3 regions of the Streptomyces sp. NPDC085866 genome follow, and region 3 is predicted to be linked to each of the others. Evidence: riboswitches for the same ligand, from Rfam matches in the RefSeq annotation. Region 3 holds a riboswitch; each other region holds the start of a gene.
What was found. A riboswitch is a leader RNA that binds a small molecule or an ion and turns the genes downstream of it on or off. The one in region 3 is predicted to bind cyclic di-AMP.
Positions count from the first base shown of each region.

Region 1: linked by a shared signal. The riboswitch ahead of ACIF83_RS26740 (NlpC/P60 family protein) and the one ahead of ACIF83_RS08835 (peptidoglycan DD-metalloendopeptidase family protein) in region 3 are both predicted to bind cyclic di-AMP.
Region 2: linked by a shared signal. The riboswitch ahead of ACIF83_RS28870 (M23 family metallopeptidase) and the one ahead of ACIF83_RS08835 (peptidoglycan DD-metalloendopeptidase family protein) in region 3 are both predicted to bind cyclic di-AMP.

Region 1 covers NZ_JBITSQ010000010.1:310,957-316,082, forward strand. Annotated here, with positions in the region: gene ACIF83_RS26730 (hypothetical protein) at 1-112, shown strand, start outside; gene ACIF83_RS26735 (tellurite resistance/C4-dicarboxylate transporter family protein) at 116-1,084, opposite strand; gene ACIF83_RS26740 (NlpC/P60 family protein) at 1,189-2,355, opposite strand; cyclic di-AMP (ydaO/yuaA leader) riboswitch at 2,364-2,537, opposite strand; gene pcrA (DNA helicase PcrA) at 2,801-5,126, shown strand, end outside.
Region 2 covers NZ_JBITSQ010000011.1:349,390-354,515, forward strand. Annotated here, with positions in the region: gene ribA (GTP cyclohydrolase II) at 1-321, opposite strand, end outside; gene ACIF83_RS28850 (MarR family winged helix-turn-helix transcriptional regulator) at 420-950, opposite strand; gene ACIF83_RS28855 (dihydrofolate reductase family protein) at 1,026-2,159, shown strand; tRNA gene ACIF83_RS28860 (tRNA-Met) at 2,225-2,298, shown strand; gene ACIF83_RS28865 (PP2C family protein-serine/threonine phosphatase) at 2,500-3,699, shown strand; cyclic di-AMP (ydaO/yuaA leader) riboswitch at 3,941-4,100, shown strand; gene ACIF83_RS28870 (M23 family metallopeptidase) at 4,108-5,126, shown strand, end outside.
Region 3 covers NZ_JBITSQ010000003.1:446,186-451,311, reverse strand. Annotated here, with positions in the region: gene ACIF83_RS08845 (tyrosine-protein phosphatase) at 1-302, opposite strand, end outside; gene ACIF83_RS08840 (alpha-galactosidase) at 474-2,558, shown strand; cyclic di-AMP (ydaO/yuaA leader) riboswitch at 2,862-3,024, shown strand; gene ACIF83_RS08835 (peptidoglycan DD-metalloendopeptidase family protein) at 3,029-3,934, shown strand; gene ACIF83_RS08830 (SGNH/GDSL hydrolase family protein) at 4,196-4,981, shown strand; gene ACIF83_RS08825 (TetR/AcrR family transcriptional regulator) at 5,056-5,126, opposite strand, start outside.

The sequences.
Region 1 (5,126 bases), on a different contig from region 3:
CCTCGGGCTGGTGTACGTGAAGCGCGACGAGGAGAAGGTGGACAAGAGCCTCTTCGGGCTGGTCGGCCTGCTGACCACGGCGAACATCTTCATCGCCGTGCTGTGGACGTGACGTTCAGCGCCGTCCGCTGATCCCGGCGCGGGCCGCGAGGGCCGCGCCGGCCGCGACCACGACCCACGCCGCCACCGCCACCCACACCAACACCTGCCCCGGCCCCTTCAACCACCCGGTGCCCACGGCGGCCGCCACCGACAACGTGGCCGCCCCGGTCATCCCCATGGGGAACACCGTCGCCCAGCGCCGCATGTCGTAGCGCAGGCGCGGCCGGGCCACCTCGGCGATCAGCAGAACCACGTACCAGGCCAGGTCCAGGAAGAGCAGCGCCACCGTCACGTTCCGCAGAACGCCCCGGTCGTCGTCGTTCCACAGGTACAGCCGCGGACTGTCGGCGGAGAGCAGTTTCGCCCCGGCCAGCGCCGAGATGGCGAGCGCCCCGCCCGCGATCCATTGGTCCCCGGCCCCCTCGACGACCTGCCGCCGATCGAAGCGCGGCAGGTCGAGGCCGTAGAGCACCAGGCCCAGCCAGAACAGCACCAGTGCGGCGTGCGCGAGCCAGGCCGTCGTCTCCGCCGCGGCCAGCGTGGCCGCCAGCACCGCAAGCCCCTGTGTGGCCACACAACAAAGGAACACCGCTCCCGGCATGTGCCGCTCCCAGTGCTGTACGACCAGGTACAGCAGCACCGGCCAGAGCACGAGGGCCAGCGCCAGCGCCACCTCGGCCGGCGTCTGCCGGCCGAGCGCCGAGAACCGGGTGCCGAGCACGGCCGTGGCGGCGACGGCAGTGAGCGAGCCCGGGCTGTGCGCCTCGGCCACCCAGCGCTCCCGCTGCGCCACCAGCCGTACGAGGAAGTCGGCGGCCAGCGCCACCCAGGCGACGCAGGCCAGCCACAGGAAGACCCGGGACACCGTCTCGGCGCCCGTCTGATGCAGGCCCACCGAGACGATGCCGGTCGCCATGACGGCGGCACCCGCCGCCGACGGACGCCCCGCCCACCACGTACGCAGAGCCGAGATGCCGGGCATGGGCCCGATGCTAGGCAGCCGCGCGGGCGGGGCACGGAGGCCACGCGCGCGCGTGGCGCTCGAAACCTCGAAAAGGGGACGGCAGGGCTGGACGGAGGGGACGGTCAGGCGGGGCGGACCACGCTGTGGATGATCGATTCGCCGCCGTAGTAGATCGACTCCTCGCGGACGTACGCGCCGGGCTTGGGGGCGTGGATCATCATGCCGTTGCCTATGTAGATGCCGACGTGGCTGATGTCGTCGTAGAAGAAGATCAGGTCACCGGGCCTCGCATCGGCGAGGGAGACCGTGGTTCCCACGTTCACCTGGTCGTAGGTGGTGCGCGGGAGCGCGACGCCGGCGGCCTTCCAGGAGGCCTGGGTGAGGCCCGAGCAGTCGTACGAGCCGGGTCCGGTGGCGCCCCACACGTACGGCTTTCCGATCTGGGCGCGGGCGAAGGCGATCGCCTTCTCGGCCTTGGTGGCGTACGTCCCGGAGGACGTCGACGAGCCGCCGGAGCCGGACGAGCCGCTCGTCGTGGACGAACCGCCGGCCTGCTGCGCCTGCTGCTCCGCCTTGGCCTGTGCAGCCTGCTGCTTCGCCAGCTCCGCGGCCTTGCGCGCGGCCTCCTCCTGCTTCTGCCGCTCGATCGCCGCCAGCCGGGCCTTCTCCTCGGCCGTCAGCTGGGACAGCAGCTTGCGCGCGGAGGCGAGCTTCTTCTGGACGCCGGCCTTGGCGGCCTGCAGCTCGCTCTGCGACTCGGACAGCGCCTGGAGGCTCTTGGCGGCCTCCTGCCGCTTCTTCATGGTCGCGGCCTGCTCGGTGACGTAGTCGTCGACGGCGCTCTTCTGCCGCGAGGTCAGCCGGTTCATCAGCTGGCTCTCGTCGAAGTAGTCCTGGGGACTGTCCGCGAGCAGGAAGGTGGCGGTGTCGGGCGTGGCGGCCCCGGTCCGGTACTGGGCGGCGGCGAACGAACCCAGCCTCTCGCGGGCCTTGTTCATCCGGGCGGTCCGCCGGGCGACCTCTTCGCGCAGGCTGTCGATGTGGGTGCGCTGCTTGCCGGTCTGCTCCTTGGCGGCGTTGTACTTCTCGGTCGCCGACTCCGCCTGACGGTAGAGGTCGTCGACCTTCTTCTCGACCTCCTCCAGGCTCGGCTTTCCGTCGCCCGAGGGAGCGGCGTCGGCCGTCTGGGACAGGACGGCCACGGAGGTGAGGGCGGCGGTGGCCAGGACTGGGGTGCGGAAACCTGCTCCGAGTGTGCCCGCGGGGCGCGTCTTGCGGTGCGACGCCAAGGGAGGCGACTCCTTCCATGTGCCGCCTACCGGGTTAGCTGTCGGGTTCGGGCGGGTGGTCGGAAGGTTTGCCCTACGGCCCTCGTCCCGGGACGGGACGTGTGCCGATTCACCCCAAGGTTCGGTGGGTCCCCGGCTCCGGGCACCGTACGGGGGCGCGCCGGACTCGGCGGAGGCCGCGCGGATCGGCGACGTTCGCCGGAAGGGGGCGTGCGGCCCGCCCCGCAACCTAGCCAACTGGTGTGTCTCGTGTGAAGGTTGGTGCACGATATGTCCGATACATTTTCGTGACCTGAGTGTGGGACCGCTCCCGTGTCACAGTGTGATTCCGCTGCGTGAGGGGCTGTTCGGCCGACCTGGGCGCGCAGGACCGGCTCTTCCCGAACCGGCCATGTTCCCGGGACGGCGACCGGTTGTCGGTGCGGCGCCCTAGACTCGGAGAGCGATGAGCAGCCTCTTTGACGACAGCTTCCTGGCGGACCTCCAGGCCCCTCGCGGGCGCGAGGAGGAGCCCCCGCCGCCGCCCGAGGACGATCACGCTCCGGAGCCGCTTCCGGACGATCTGTTCGGCGGGAAGTTCGATGTGCCGCCGGACCGGGACGCGTACTACCGCGACGGCGCCCACCGCCCCGCGCTCGACGCGGCCGCACTCCTGGACGGGCTGAACGAGAACCAGCGCGCCGCGGTCGTCCACGCCGACTCCCCGCTGCTCATCGTCGCCGGCGCCGGCTCCGGCAAGACCCGTGTGCTCACCCACCGCATCGCCCACCTGCTCGCCGAGCGGAACGTGCATCCGGGCCAGATCCTCGCGATCACCTTCACCAACAAGGCCGCGGGCGAGATGAAGGAGCGCGTCGAGCAGCTCGTCGGCCCGCGCGCGAACGCGATGTGGGTCATGACCTTCCACAGCGCGTGCGTACGGATCCTCCGGCGCGAGTCGAAGAAGCTCGGCTTCACGTCGAGCTTCTCCATCTACGACGCCGCCGACAGCAAGCGCCTGATGGCCCTGGTCTGCCGTGACCTGGACCTCGACCCCAAGCGCTTCCCGCCCAAGTCCTTCAGTGCCAAGATCAGCAACCTCAAGAACGAGCTGATCGACGAGGAGGACTTCGCCGCCCAGGCCGGCGACGGCTTCGAGAAGACCCTCGCCCAGGCCTACGCGCTCTACCAGTCGCGGCTGCGCGAGGCCAACGCGCTCGACTTCGACGACCTGATCATGACGACGGTCAACCTGCTGCGTGCCTTCCCGGACGTCGCCGAGCACTACCGCCGCCGCTTCCGACACGTCCTGGTCGACGAGTACCAGGACACCAACCACGCCCAGTACGCGCTGGTGCGCGAGCTGGTCGGCACCGGCGAGCACGATGAGGACGCACCGCCGAACGAGTACGACCTCCCGCCCGCCGAACTGTGCGTGGTGGGTGACGCGGACCAGTCGATCTACGCCTTCCGGGGCGCGACCATCCGCAACATCCTCCAGTTCGAGGAGGACTACCCGAACGCGACGACGATCCTGCTGGAGCAGAACTACCGCTCCACGCAGACCATCCTGTCCGCCGCCAACGCGGTCATCGAGCGCAACGAGTCCCGCCGCCCGAAGAACCTGTGGACCAACGCCGGCCAGGGCGCCCGGATCACCGGTTACGTCGCCGACACCGAGCACGACGAGGCCCAGTTCGTCGCCGACGAGATAGACCGCCTCACGGACGCGGGCGAGGCGAAGTCCGGTGACGTCGCCGTCTTCTACCGCACCAACGCCCAGTCCCGGGTCTTCGAAGAGGTCTTCATCCGCGTCGGCCTGCCCTACAAGGTCGTCGGCGGCGTGCGTTTCTACGAGCGCAAGGAGGTCCGGGACGTCCTGGCCTACCTCCGCGTTCTCGCCAATCCCGAGGACTCGGTGCCGCTGCGCCGCATCCTCAACGTCCCCAAGCGGGGCATCGGCGAGCGCGCCGAGGCGATGATCGACGCCCTCTCCCAGCGCGAGAAGATCAGCTTCCCGCAGGCCCTCAAGCGCGTGGACGAGGCGTACGGCATGGCCGCGCGGTCCACCAACGCGGTCAAGCGGTTCAACACGCTGATGGAGGACCTGCGTACGATCGTGGAGTCCGGTGCCGGACCGGCGACCGTCCTGGAGGCGGTGCTCGAACGCACCGGCTACCTGGCCGAGTTGCAGGCCTCGACCGACCCGCAGGACGAGACCCGCATCGAGAACCTCCAGGAACTCGCGGCCGTGGCCCTGGAGTTCGAGCAGGACCGCGGCGAGGGCGAGTCGGTGGCGCTGTCCGACTTCCTGGAGCAGGTCGCGCTGGTCGCCGACTCCGACCAGATCCCCGACGAGGACGAGGAAGGCTCCGGCGTCATCACCCTGATGACCCTGCACACCGCCAAGGGCCTGGAGTTCCCGGTCGTCTTCCTGACCGGCATGGAGGACGGCGTCTTCCCGCACATGCGCGCCCTCGGCCAGACCAAGGAGCTGGAGGAGGAGCGGCGGCTGGCGTACGTCGGCATCACGCGCGCACGGGAGCGGCTCTACCTCACCCGGTCCACGCTGCGCAGCGCCTGGGGCCAGCCGTCGTACAACCCGCCCTCCCGCTTCCTGGAGGAGATCCCGGCCGCCCATGTGGAGTGGAAGCGGACGGGGGCCGCCGCCCCGGTGTCCTCCGGGCCGGCCTCCGGGATCGCGGCCTCGCTGTCCTCGTCCCGCTCCCGCTCGTCGGCGGCGGGTGCGTCCGGGTTCGCCACCCGGCGGGCCTCCGAGAAGCCGGCGGTGT
Region 2 (5,126 bases), on a different contig from region 3:
CTTGTTGTAGAGGCCGATGCCGCGCCCCTCCTGGCGGAGGTAGAGCAGGACGCCCCCGCGCTCGGCGATCCGCTCGACCGCCTCGCGCAGCTGGGGACCGCAGTCGCAGCGGGCCGAGCCGAAGACGTCCCCGGTGAGGCACTCGGAGTGCAGCCGGACCAGCGGGACGGGGCCGGGGTCGCCGAGGACGACGGCCAGGTGCTCCTGGCCGTCGGCCAGTCCGTGGAAGGTGACGAGTTCGGCGTCGACGCGGTAGCCGTCGTGGAAGTGCAGCGGTACCCGGACGCGGGCGCGCTGCGTGGCGGCGGGGGTGTCGGGCATGCGGGTCCTCCGAATGGGCTTGCTTCACATTTGAAGCAGTCGGTCGCAGGGACCCTACCCCATGCTTAAAAGTTAAAGCAATTGGTCTTGCGTGCGACTCAGGATTCGGCCGGCCGGGACGAGGAGCAGGACGACCGGCGCCGCCACGGGACGTCGCCCGCTCCGGCCTCGGTGTCGTCGCCCTGCAACCCGCGCGTGATCCCCGTGCAGATCTCCTCCAGCTGTCCCACCTGCTCGGGCGTGAGCCGGTCGAACAGGGTCGCGCGGACCGTCTCGACATGCCCGGGCGCCGTGCGCTCCAGCACGGCCGTCCCCGCGTCCGTCAGCACCGCGAGACTGCTGCGCTTGTCCGAGGGGCACTCCTCCCGCCGCACCAGCCCGTCCCGCTCCAGCCGGGTCACCGCGTACGTCAGCCTGCTGCGCGTGATCTTCAGCGTCTCGGCGAGATCGGTCATGCGCAGGCGCCGGTCGGGGGCCTCGGAGAGGTTGGCCAGCACGGAGTAGAACAGGTGGGGCATGCCGGCCTCCTGCTGGAGCTGCCGGTCGATCGCGTCCTCCAGAAGCTGGGAGGCGGCGATGTAGGCGCGCCAGGCGCGCTGCTCCTCGGGGGTGAGCCAGCGGGTCGTCATGACGCCAGTGTAAGTTTGTTTCAAACTTGAACCAAGACCACCAGCTCGTGACCGCTCGCCAGGGAGACCGCGCCGATGCCGTACCCGTACGTCCTGCTGTCCGCCGCCGTCTCCCTCGACGGCTACCTGGACGACACCGGCCCCGACCGGCTCCTGCTCTCCAGCCCGGCCGACTTCGACCGGGTCGACGAGGTACGGGCCTCGGTCGACGCCATCCTGATCGGCGCCGGCACCATCCGCGCCGACAACCCGCGCCTGCTGGTGAACTCGCCCGAGCGAAGGGCGGCCCGCACCGCCGAGGGCCGGCCCGCCTACCCGCTGAAGGTCACCGTCACCGCCTCCGGCGACCTCGACCCGGCCGCCAACTTCTGGCACACCGGCGGCGAGAAGCTGGTGTACACGACGGACAAGGGCGCCGAGCAGGCCGCCCGTGCCCTCGGCCGGACCGCCGATGTGGTCTCCCTCGGCCCCGACCTCGACTGGCGCGCCCTGCTGGAGCACCTGCACGACGTGCGCGGGGTGCGGCGACTGATGGTCGAGGGGGGCGGCACCGTCCACACCCAGCTGCTGCAGCAGGGCCTGGCCGACGAACTCCAGCTGGTCCTCGCCCCGCTGTTCGTCGGCGACCCGGCGGCTCCGCGCCTGTTCGGTCCGGGGGCGTACCAGGGCGGCCGGCTCCGCCTCACCGAGACCCGCCGGATCGAGGACGTCGTCCTCATGCACTACGAGCCCACCGCCCCCGGCACCGGCCCGGAACCCGTCGCCGCCGACCGCCACTGGCTGCGCACCGCCTGTGAACTCGCCGCCCTGTGCCCGCCCTCGCGGACCGCCTTCAGCGTCGGCGCCGTGGTGGTCGCGGCCGACGGCACGGAGCTGGCCCGCGGTCACTCGCGCGAGGGCGGCGACCCCGTGGTGCACGCGGAGGAGGCGGCCCTCGCGAAGATCGACCCCGCCGACCCGCGGCTGCCCGGCGCCACCGTCTACAGCAGCCTGGAGCCCTGCACCCGGCGCGCCTCCCGCCCCGCCCCCTGCGCCGAGCTGATCCTGCGGGCGGGCGTACGGCGGGTGGTCACGGCCTGGCGGGAGCCGGACACCTTCGTGACGGCGGCGGACGGAACCGGGGTGCTGCAGAGCGCGGGCGTGGCGGCCGTGGTGCTGCCGGAGTACGAGGCCCTGGCGAAGGAGCCGAACGCCCACCTGCTGCTCTGAGCGACACCCCACGGCTACCTGTGTGCATCGTGTCCTGCGGATGGCGTATGCTTGAGACACAACGACGCGGGGTGGAGCAGCTCGGTAGCTCGCTGGGCTCATAACCCAGAGGTCGCAGGTTCAAATCCTGTCCCCGCTACTGAAGGCTCAGGGCCGGAATCCAGCAATGGATTCCGGCCCTGAGTGTTTCCCGGCATCCTTCGGCGGAACACCGAGGTGCCTTTCGACGGAACACCGAGTGGCATACGTCACAGTCGGTCATCCGCTCGGTCCACAGCAGTCGCCCGCCCTCCCCGCTCCCGCCACGCTGGACGTAGGTCAAGGACACGGGAGACGAGCAGTGCGCCCTGGTGAGCTGGAGGAGAGCCCGTACGCCAGGGCCGGCGGCCGACTCCCGCGCGACCCCGCCCCAGTCCCCGGCCTCGGTGCGGACCGCTCACCCCTGTCACCGGACAGACGCCGCGGCCGCCGCCCCACCTCGCGCACCCTGGCCCGCGCCCTGCCCGCCCTCCTGATCGCCGCCGGGGTCGGGTACGACCTGCTCACTCCGCGCGCCTTCACCGCCGTGCCCTTCTTCACGGCCGCCCCGCTGATCGCCGCGCCCCTGTCCTCGCTGCGCACCACGCTCCTCACCGGCCTGGCCGCCCTGGTCGCCACCGTCGTCGTCTGCACCCAGTTCGGTCCCGCTGTGGACGTGCACACGATCACCGAGATCGTCACCGTGGCCACGGTCGCCGTGCTGGCCGCCGCCATCAACCGCGTCCTGCGCCTCGGCGACCAGCGGCTCGCCTCCGCCCGGGAGATCGCCGAGGCCGCCCAGCGGGCCGTCCTGCCCGAACCGGACGACCGCATCGCCGGCTTCGACATCGCGGCCCGGTACGAGGCGGCACAGGAGGGCGCCTTCATCGGCGGTGACCTGTACGCGGTGCAGGACAGCCCGCACGGCGTGCGGCTGATCGTCGGGGACGTACGCGGCAAGGGCATGGGCGCGGTCGCCGCCGTCGCCGTGGTCATCGGGGCGTTCCGGGAGGCCGCCGAGCAGGAGACCACGCTGGAGGCGGTGGCCGCGCGGCTGGAGCGGGCGCTGGCCCGCGAGGGCACCCGGCGGGACGGCATCGACGCCTTCGAGGGCTTCACCACCGCCGTCCTCGCCGAACTCCCGCACGGCGGCGGCGACGGTGTGGTCCGGATCGTCAACCGCGGCCACCCGCCACCGCTGCTCCTGCACGACGACGGCACCCTGCGCACCCTGGCCGCGCACGAACCCGCGCTGCCGCTCGGCATGGCCGACCTCGGCCTGTGGCCCGACCGCGCGACCGAGTCCGGCTTCCCGAGCGGCGCCACCCTGCTGCTCTACACCGACGGCCTGTCCGAGGCCCGCGACGCCCACGGCCGCTTCTACGACCCCCTGCGCCGGCTCGCCGGACGCCGCTTTCCCGATCCGCGCTCGCTGCTCGGCCGCCTCGCCGCGGAGGTGCGCCGGCACTCCGGGGGCGGGATGACGGACGACATGGCGCTGCTGGCCGTACGGCGTCCCTGACGCCCCGCCAGTGTCACCCAAGGTGATCGGACGGGCGCCCTCCGCATAACATCTGAGACACCATCAAAACCGCCGAGACTCCTGGACGCCGGTCAACTCGCCCGTTTTCCACCGGTCGTGACACCTATGTCCGCCCTGAAATCCGTTAATGATCAAGTAGAACAGCTTGGAATCTGACGTCCGGGTCTATTAACGTTCGATAACGCAGCGCGGTCGTCCCAGCCGTCACAAGAGGCGGCTCCGTGCGCACGCGCCGAATCCCGCAAGGGAACCGGGGAACCACCACCTTGGGGTGAATCACGCGGATGCCGCCGTGGAAGCACGGCAGGTATACGCGCGTAGGAGACCTTCCTGCTCCGAACCCGTCAGCTAACCCGGTAGGCGGAGGAAGGAAAGGAGTGCGCCTTCGTGGCGTCCAACCGGCCTGCCCCAGAAGCCCCGTTCATGCCGAGCGAGACCGAGACCTTCGGATACTTCGGCGCTCAGCACACCGACGAGGGCCCCTGGGAGGAGTGGAACCCCACCGAGGAGTCCATACGGCCGGTACGCGGTCGGCACCGCGTGGCCAAGCAGCGTGGCGGCGGACTCGCCCGCAGCTCCACGGTCCTCGGCGTCGGTGTCATCGCCGCCGTCGGCGCGGGCGGCATGGCCAGCGCCCACACCGGCAAGCCGCCGGTCTCCATCTCCATGCCCGACCTGGACTCCGTCAGCTCCCTGTTCGACGGCTCCTCCTCCGACGCGTCCAAGGCCGCCGATGCGTCGCTGAGCAACGTCGGCACGACCGACGCCGACAGTGACCAGGGCGACGCGGGCGAGGCCCTGCGCAACCGCATCATGGCCCAGGCCGAGCAGCAGCAGAGCAAGGCCGACATCAAGGCCGCCGCGTCGGCGGCGGCCGCCGCCGAGAAGCAGGCCGCCGACGCGGCCGCCAAGGCGCAGAAGGAAGCCGCAGCCAAGGCCACCGAGGCCAAGAAGGAGGCGGAGGCCGCGGCCAAGAAGAAGGCCGAGGAAGAGCGCCTGGCCGCGCTGGCCAAGCAGTACAGGCTGCCGGTCGTCTCGTACACGATCACCGGCACCTTCGGCCAGCCCGGATCGATGTGGTCCTCCGGCTACCACACCGGCCTCGACTTCGCCGCCCCCACGGGCACCCTCATCAAGGCGATCCACAGCGGCACCATCACCGAGGCGGGCTGGGCCGGCGCCTACGGCTACCGCACGATCCTCACCCTCGACGACGGCACCGAGCTGTGGTTCTGCCACCAGTCCTCGATCGGCGTCTCCGTAGGTCAGAAGGTCAGCACCGGCGACGTCATCGGCCGCGTCGGCGCCACCGGCAACGTCACCGGCCCGCACCTCCACCTGGAGGTCCACCCGGGCGGCCAGGCCACCGGCATCGACCCGATGACGTGGCTGCGCGGCAAGGGCCT
Region 3 (5,126 bases):
TGCCAGAACTCGGCACCGTCCGCCGGGTCGCTCAGCGGCAGGTTCACGTTCCGCACGCCGGGCAGCTCGACGTCCGGACCCTCCAGCTTCTGGTCGGCGGCGTTGCGGAAGTCGAAGATCGTGTGCAGGCCCAGGGACGCTAGGAAGGCCGCGTCCTCTTCGGTGGCGTGCGCGAGATGGCCGCTGCGGAACAGCGCTCCGGGGCGCACCCGCCGTCCGTCCACGGTCGGCAGTCCGCCCACATCGCGGAAATTGCGCACTCCGGCCAGCTCGGGCTCGGTCGAGGGGACCTGCTGCGTCACGGGGGCTCCTCCCGGTCGGCCCCGCCGGCGCGGCTCGTCGACGGGCACTCCGTCGACGATACGACATCGATTTCCTCGGGCAATGAGTTGTCCACAGGCGTTGCCACCAGGGGCTGCGGGGCCTAATGATGTTCGCACTTGAGCGGATCTGTTGGCACCTGTGAGGTCTCGATGGTGGACATCGCCGAAGACGGTCGTACATGGCTCCTGTCGGGCCCCGGCAGCAGCTATGCGCTGCATCTCACCGATGCGGACGAACTGCTGCACCTGCACTGGGGGCCACGGATCGCGATCGCCGACGCCGAGGCCCTGGCGGTGAGCCCGCTGCCCGCCTACTGGCCCTTCGAGTCCCCGCTCGACGGCCGCGAGGAGTACCCCGTCGAGGGCGGCCCCCGCTTCGTCCGTCCGGCCCTGTCCGTGCGCACCGAGGAGCGGCGCGGCACCGAGTGGCGCTTCGTGTCGTTCGACACCGAGGGCGGCAACGACGGTGACGGGCTGCGGCTGCGCTTCGACGACGACGGGCTGGCCGTCACCCTGCACTACCGGATGCGCGGGGACGTCGTGGAGCGCTGGGTGACCGTGGAGAACGGCTCGCACGCGCGCGTGGAACTGCTGCGCGCAGACGCCGCCGCCTGGACCCTGCCCGACCGCGAGGGCTGGCGGCTGTCCCAGCTGCACGGCCGCTGGGCCGCCGAGTCGCTGCTGACCACCGCCCCCCTCACCTACGGCGAGAAGACCATCGGCAGCCGCCGCGGCCACACCGGCCACCAGCACCTGCCCTGGGTCGCGCTGGACACCGACGCGACCGAGGAACGCGGCGAGGTCTACGGCTGCGCGCTCGGCTGGTCCGGCTCCTGGCGGATCGCCGTCGCCCAACTCCCGGACGCACGCGTGCAGGTCACCGGTGGCGCCGGATACGACGACTCGGGCCTGCTGCTGCTCCAGCCAGGCGAGTCGTACACCACCCCCGTCTTCGCCGGCCTGTGGAGCGACGGCGGCTTCGGCGGGGCCAGCCGCACCTGGCACGCCTACCAGCGGGCGTACGTCGTCCCGGGCGCGGAGCAGGACCGGCCGGTGCTGTTCAACTCCTGGGAGGCGACCAACTTCGACATCTCCGAGGAGCAGCAGGCCGCCCTCGCCCGGCGGGCCGCCGAGATCGGCGTCGAGCTGTTCGTCGTGGACGACGGCTGGTTCGGTGCCCGCACCAGTGACCGGGCCGGCCTCGGCGACTGGACGCCCGACCCCGACCGCTTCCCGCACGGCCTCAAGCCCCTCGCCGACCAGGTGCACGACCTCGGCATGCAGTTCGGCATCTGGGTCGAGCCCGAGATGGTCAACCCCGACAGCGACCTCTACCGTGCTCACCCCGACTGGGTGCAGTACCAGCCGGGACGCAAGCGGACGGAACTGCGCAACCAGCTCGTTCTCAACCTCGCCCGCGAGGACGTCCAGGAGTATCTCTGGGAGCAGCTGGACGCCCTCCTGTCGAGCGCCCCGGTCGACTACGTGAAGTGGGACTTCAATCGCTGCTTCACCGACGCCGGCTGGCCCGGGGAGCCGTACCCGCAGCGCCTGTGGGTGGACCATGTCCGCGCTCTGTACGCCCTGCTGGACCGGCTGCGAGCCGCCCATCCCTCGGTCGCGTTCGAGTCCTGCTCGGGCGGCGGCGGGCGGATCGACCTCGGCGTGATGAGCCGCACCGACCAGGTGTGGACCTCCGACAACACCGACCCGCTCGACCGGCTCGCCATCCAGCACGGCTTCAGCCAAATCCATCCGGCGCGGGTCATGGCCGCATGGGTCACCGACAGCCCGAACACCCAGCTCAACGGGCGGGAGAGCTCGCTGCGGTTCCGTTTCGTCAGCTCGATGGCCGGGGTCCTCGGCGTCGGCGGCGACCTCACCGAGTGGACCGGGGAGGAGCTGGCCGAAGCCCGTCGCTGGGTGGACCTCTACAAGGAGATCCGACCGGTCGTCCAGCGCGGCGACCAGTACCGGCTGCGGCCCCCGACGGGCGGTCTGAGTGCTGTCCAGTACGTCCTCGGGGACGAGACCGTGGTCCTCGCCTGCCTCCAGGCGCAGCACTACGGCGAGCCGGTGCCGGCGCTGCGGCTGCGCGGACTCGACCCGACGGCATCGTACAAATGCCTCGAAACGGGCGAAGAGCATCGAGGGGCCGTCCTGCTGCACCACGGGCTGCGCGCCGGGCTGAAGGGTGACCTGGATGCGACGGTTCTCCGACTGCGCCGCATCTGAGCCATCTGCCCGAATTGGCGCCTTCGTTCCAACTCGCTCTGGGGCAAGGGGGCGTGGGGAGTCGGTGCGTGAGGAGCGTCATATTCGTGACCGTGCGTCGCGCGTCATGTCCACGTAATCCCCATAAAGGCGAAGGAAATTGAAAAGGGGAAGGATTCGGGAATTCACGCAGAGTGACCGGGAATTCCCGAATTCGATCACTTGGAACATCCACGCCGGGAACCGGCTGCTTGTCCGGTTGCGTCTTGCTCGCTTACGTTCGCCACCAATCCGGACGGAACGCCGAATCCTGCCGCCGCCCGGAGTCCCCACACACTTCACCCGTGTTCGGCAGGAGCGGGGGACCCGCCAGGTACGACTGCCTGTCCCGGTCTCCGGGACAGGCTGGGGTGCAGCCGCGCACCGCGCGGCCGGGCAGCTCCAGCCCGAACCCGTCAGCTCACCTCGCAGGCGCCGGAGAGGAATGCGCCATGCCCGCGAAGGGTAAGCACCGCCGCCCCAAGACCCCGCGTTTCAGCCGCTCGATCGCCGTCGCCGGAACCGGTGGTGCCGCGCTGGCCCTGCCACTCCTCGGGGCCACCGGAGCGCACGCCGCCACCACGCAACCCGTTTCCGGAAAGGCCGTGCAGTCCCTTCCGGTCGTGGAAAAGACGGCCGTGAAGAAGGCGGCCGTGCAGCGGAATTCGGGTGTGCGCACCTACACGGTGCAGTCCGGCGACTGGCTTGCGAAGATCGCCGACGCGCAGCACGTCAGCGGCGGCTGGCAGCGGCTCTACGACGACAACCGGCAGGCCGTCGGCCAGGACCCCTCGCTGATCCACCCGGGTCTGAAGCTGTCGCTCGGCGCGAAGACCGCCCGGACGCACACCGAGCCCTCCGCCCCGGCGCCGGCATCCCCGTCCCGGTCCGGCCAGGCCTCCGGTGCCGCCACCGCACCCTCCGCACCCTCCGCCCCCTCCGTGCCCTCCACCGGCTACACCCTCCCGGTCGCCGGCGCCACCATCGGCACCGGCTACCACGTGGCCGGCAGCATGTGGTCCAGCGGCTACCACACCGGCGTCGACTTCGTCGTGCCGACCGGTACCTCGCTCAAGGCCGTCGCCGCCGGCACCGTCGTCTCCGCCGGGTGGGGCGGCGCCTACGGCAACCAGGTCGTCATCAAGCTGAACGACGGCTACTACGCCCAGTACGGTCACCTCTCGCGGCTCTCCGTCTCGGCCGGCCAGACCGTGACCGCGGGCCAGCAGATCGGCCTCTCCGGCGCGACCGGCAACGTGACCGGTCCGCACCTGCACTTCGAGATCCGCACCACGCCGAACTACGGCTCGGACATCGACCCGGTCGGCTACCTCCGCTCGCACGGCGTCGCCGTCTGAGGCTCCCGCTCCGTGGGACGCGTTCTCGAGAATCACCTGCCCTGACAGGCCGCAGAAGGCCGGACCCCGATCCCGGGGTCCGGCCTTCTGCGTGTGCGCACCGTCAACGCGCCTGACCGTGGCGTTATTCCTGGATTGGCACATCATTTAAGGGTGTCTCATCTCACCGTTCGTCAACCCCTGCCTACGGTCGCGTAGGTCACATCCGAAGGTGAATCATGGTCCGACGTGGCAGACGATTCGAAGAATGACAACAGATCAGTGATCGGGTCGTACGTGGCGGTGGGGGACAGCTTCACCGAGGGCGTGGGCGACCCCGGCCCCGACGGGGCGTTCGTGGGCTGGGCCGACCGGTTCGCGGTACTGCTCGCGGACCGGCGTCCCGAGGGCGACTTCGCGTACACCAACCTGGCCGTGCGCGGAAAGCTGCTCGACCAGATCATGGCGGACCAGCTCCCGAAGGCCGTCGAACTCGCCCCGGACCTGGTGTCCTTCTGCGCGGGCGGCAACGACATCATCCGGCCCGGCACCGACCCGGACGAGGTGGCCGAGCGCTTCGAGCGGGCCGTGTCCCAGCTCACCGAGGCCGTGGGCACCGTGCTCGTGACGACCGGCTTCGACACCCGTGGCGTCCCGCTGCTCAAGCATCTGCGCGGCAAGATCGCCACCTACAACGGGCACGTCCGCGCCATCGCCGACCGGTACGGGTGCCCCGTGCTCGACCTGTGGTCCCTGAAGTCCGTCCAGGACCGCAGGGCGTGGGACGACGACCGGCTCCACCTCTCACCCGAGGGACACACGCGCGTGGCGCTGCGCGCCGGCCAGGCCCTCGGCCTGCAGATCCCGGCCGACCCGGAGCAGCCCTGGCCGCCGCTCCCGCCCAGGGGCACCCTGGAGGTCCGCCGCGACGACGTCCACTGGGCCCGCGAGTACCTCGTCCCGTGGATCGGCCGCCGGCTGCGCGGCGAGTCCTCCGGGGACCATGTGACGGCGAAGGGCACCCTGTCGCCGGACGACATCAAGATGCGGATCGCGTCGGTGGCGTGACGGCCGCCGTCCGTGCCCCGCGCCGCGAACCCGGCGGTGCGGGGCACATCCGTACCACCGCACCGACCGGACGCTCACCGCGCCCGCTCGGCCAACGCCTCCCGGCTCAGCCCGAGTTCCCGGGCCAGGGCCTCGTCCGCCCACT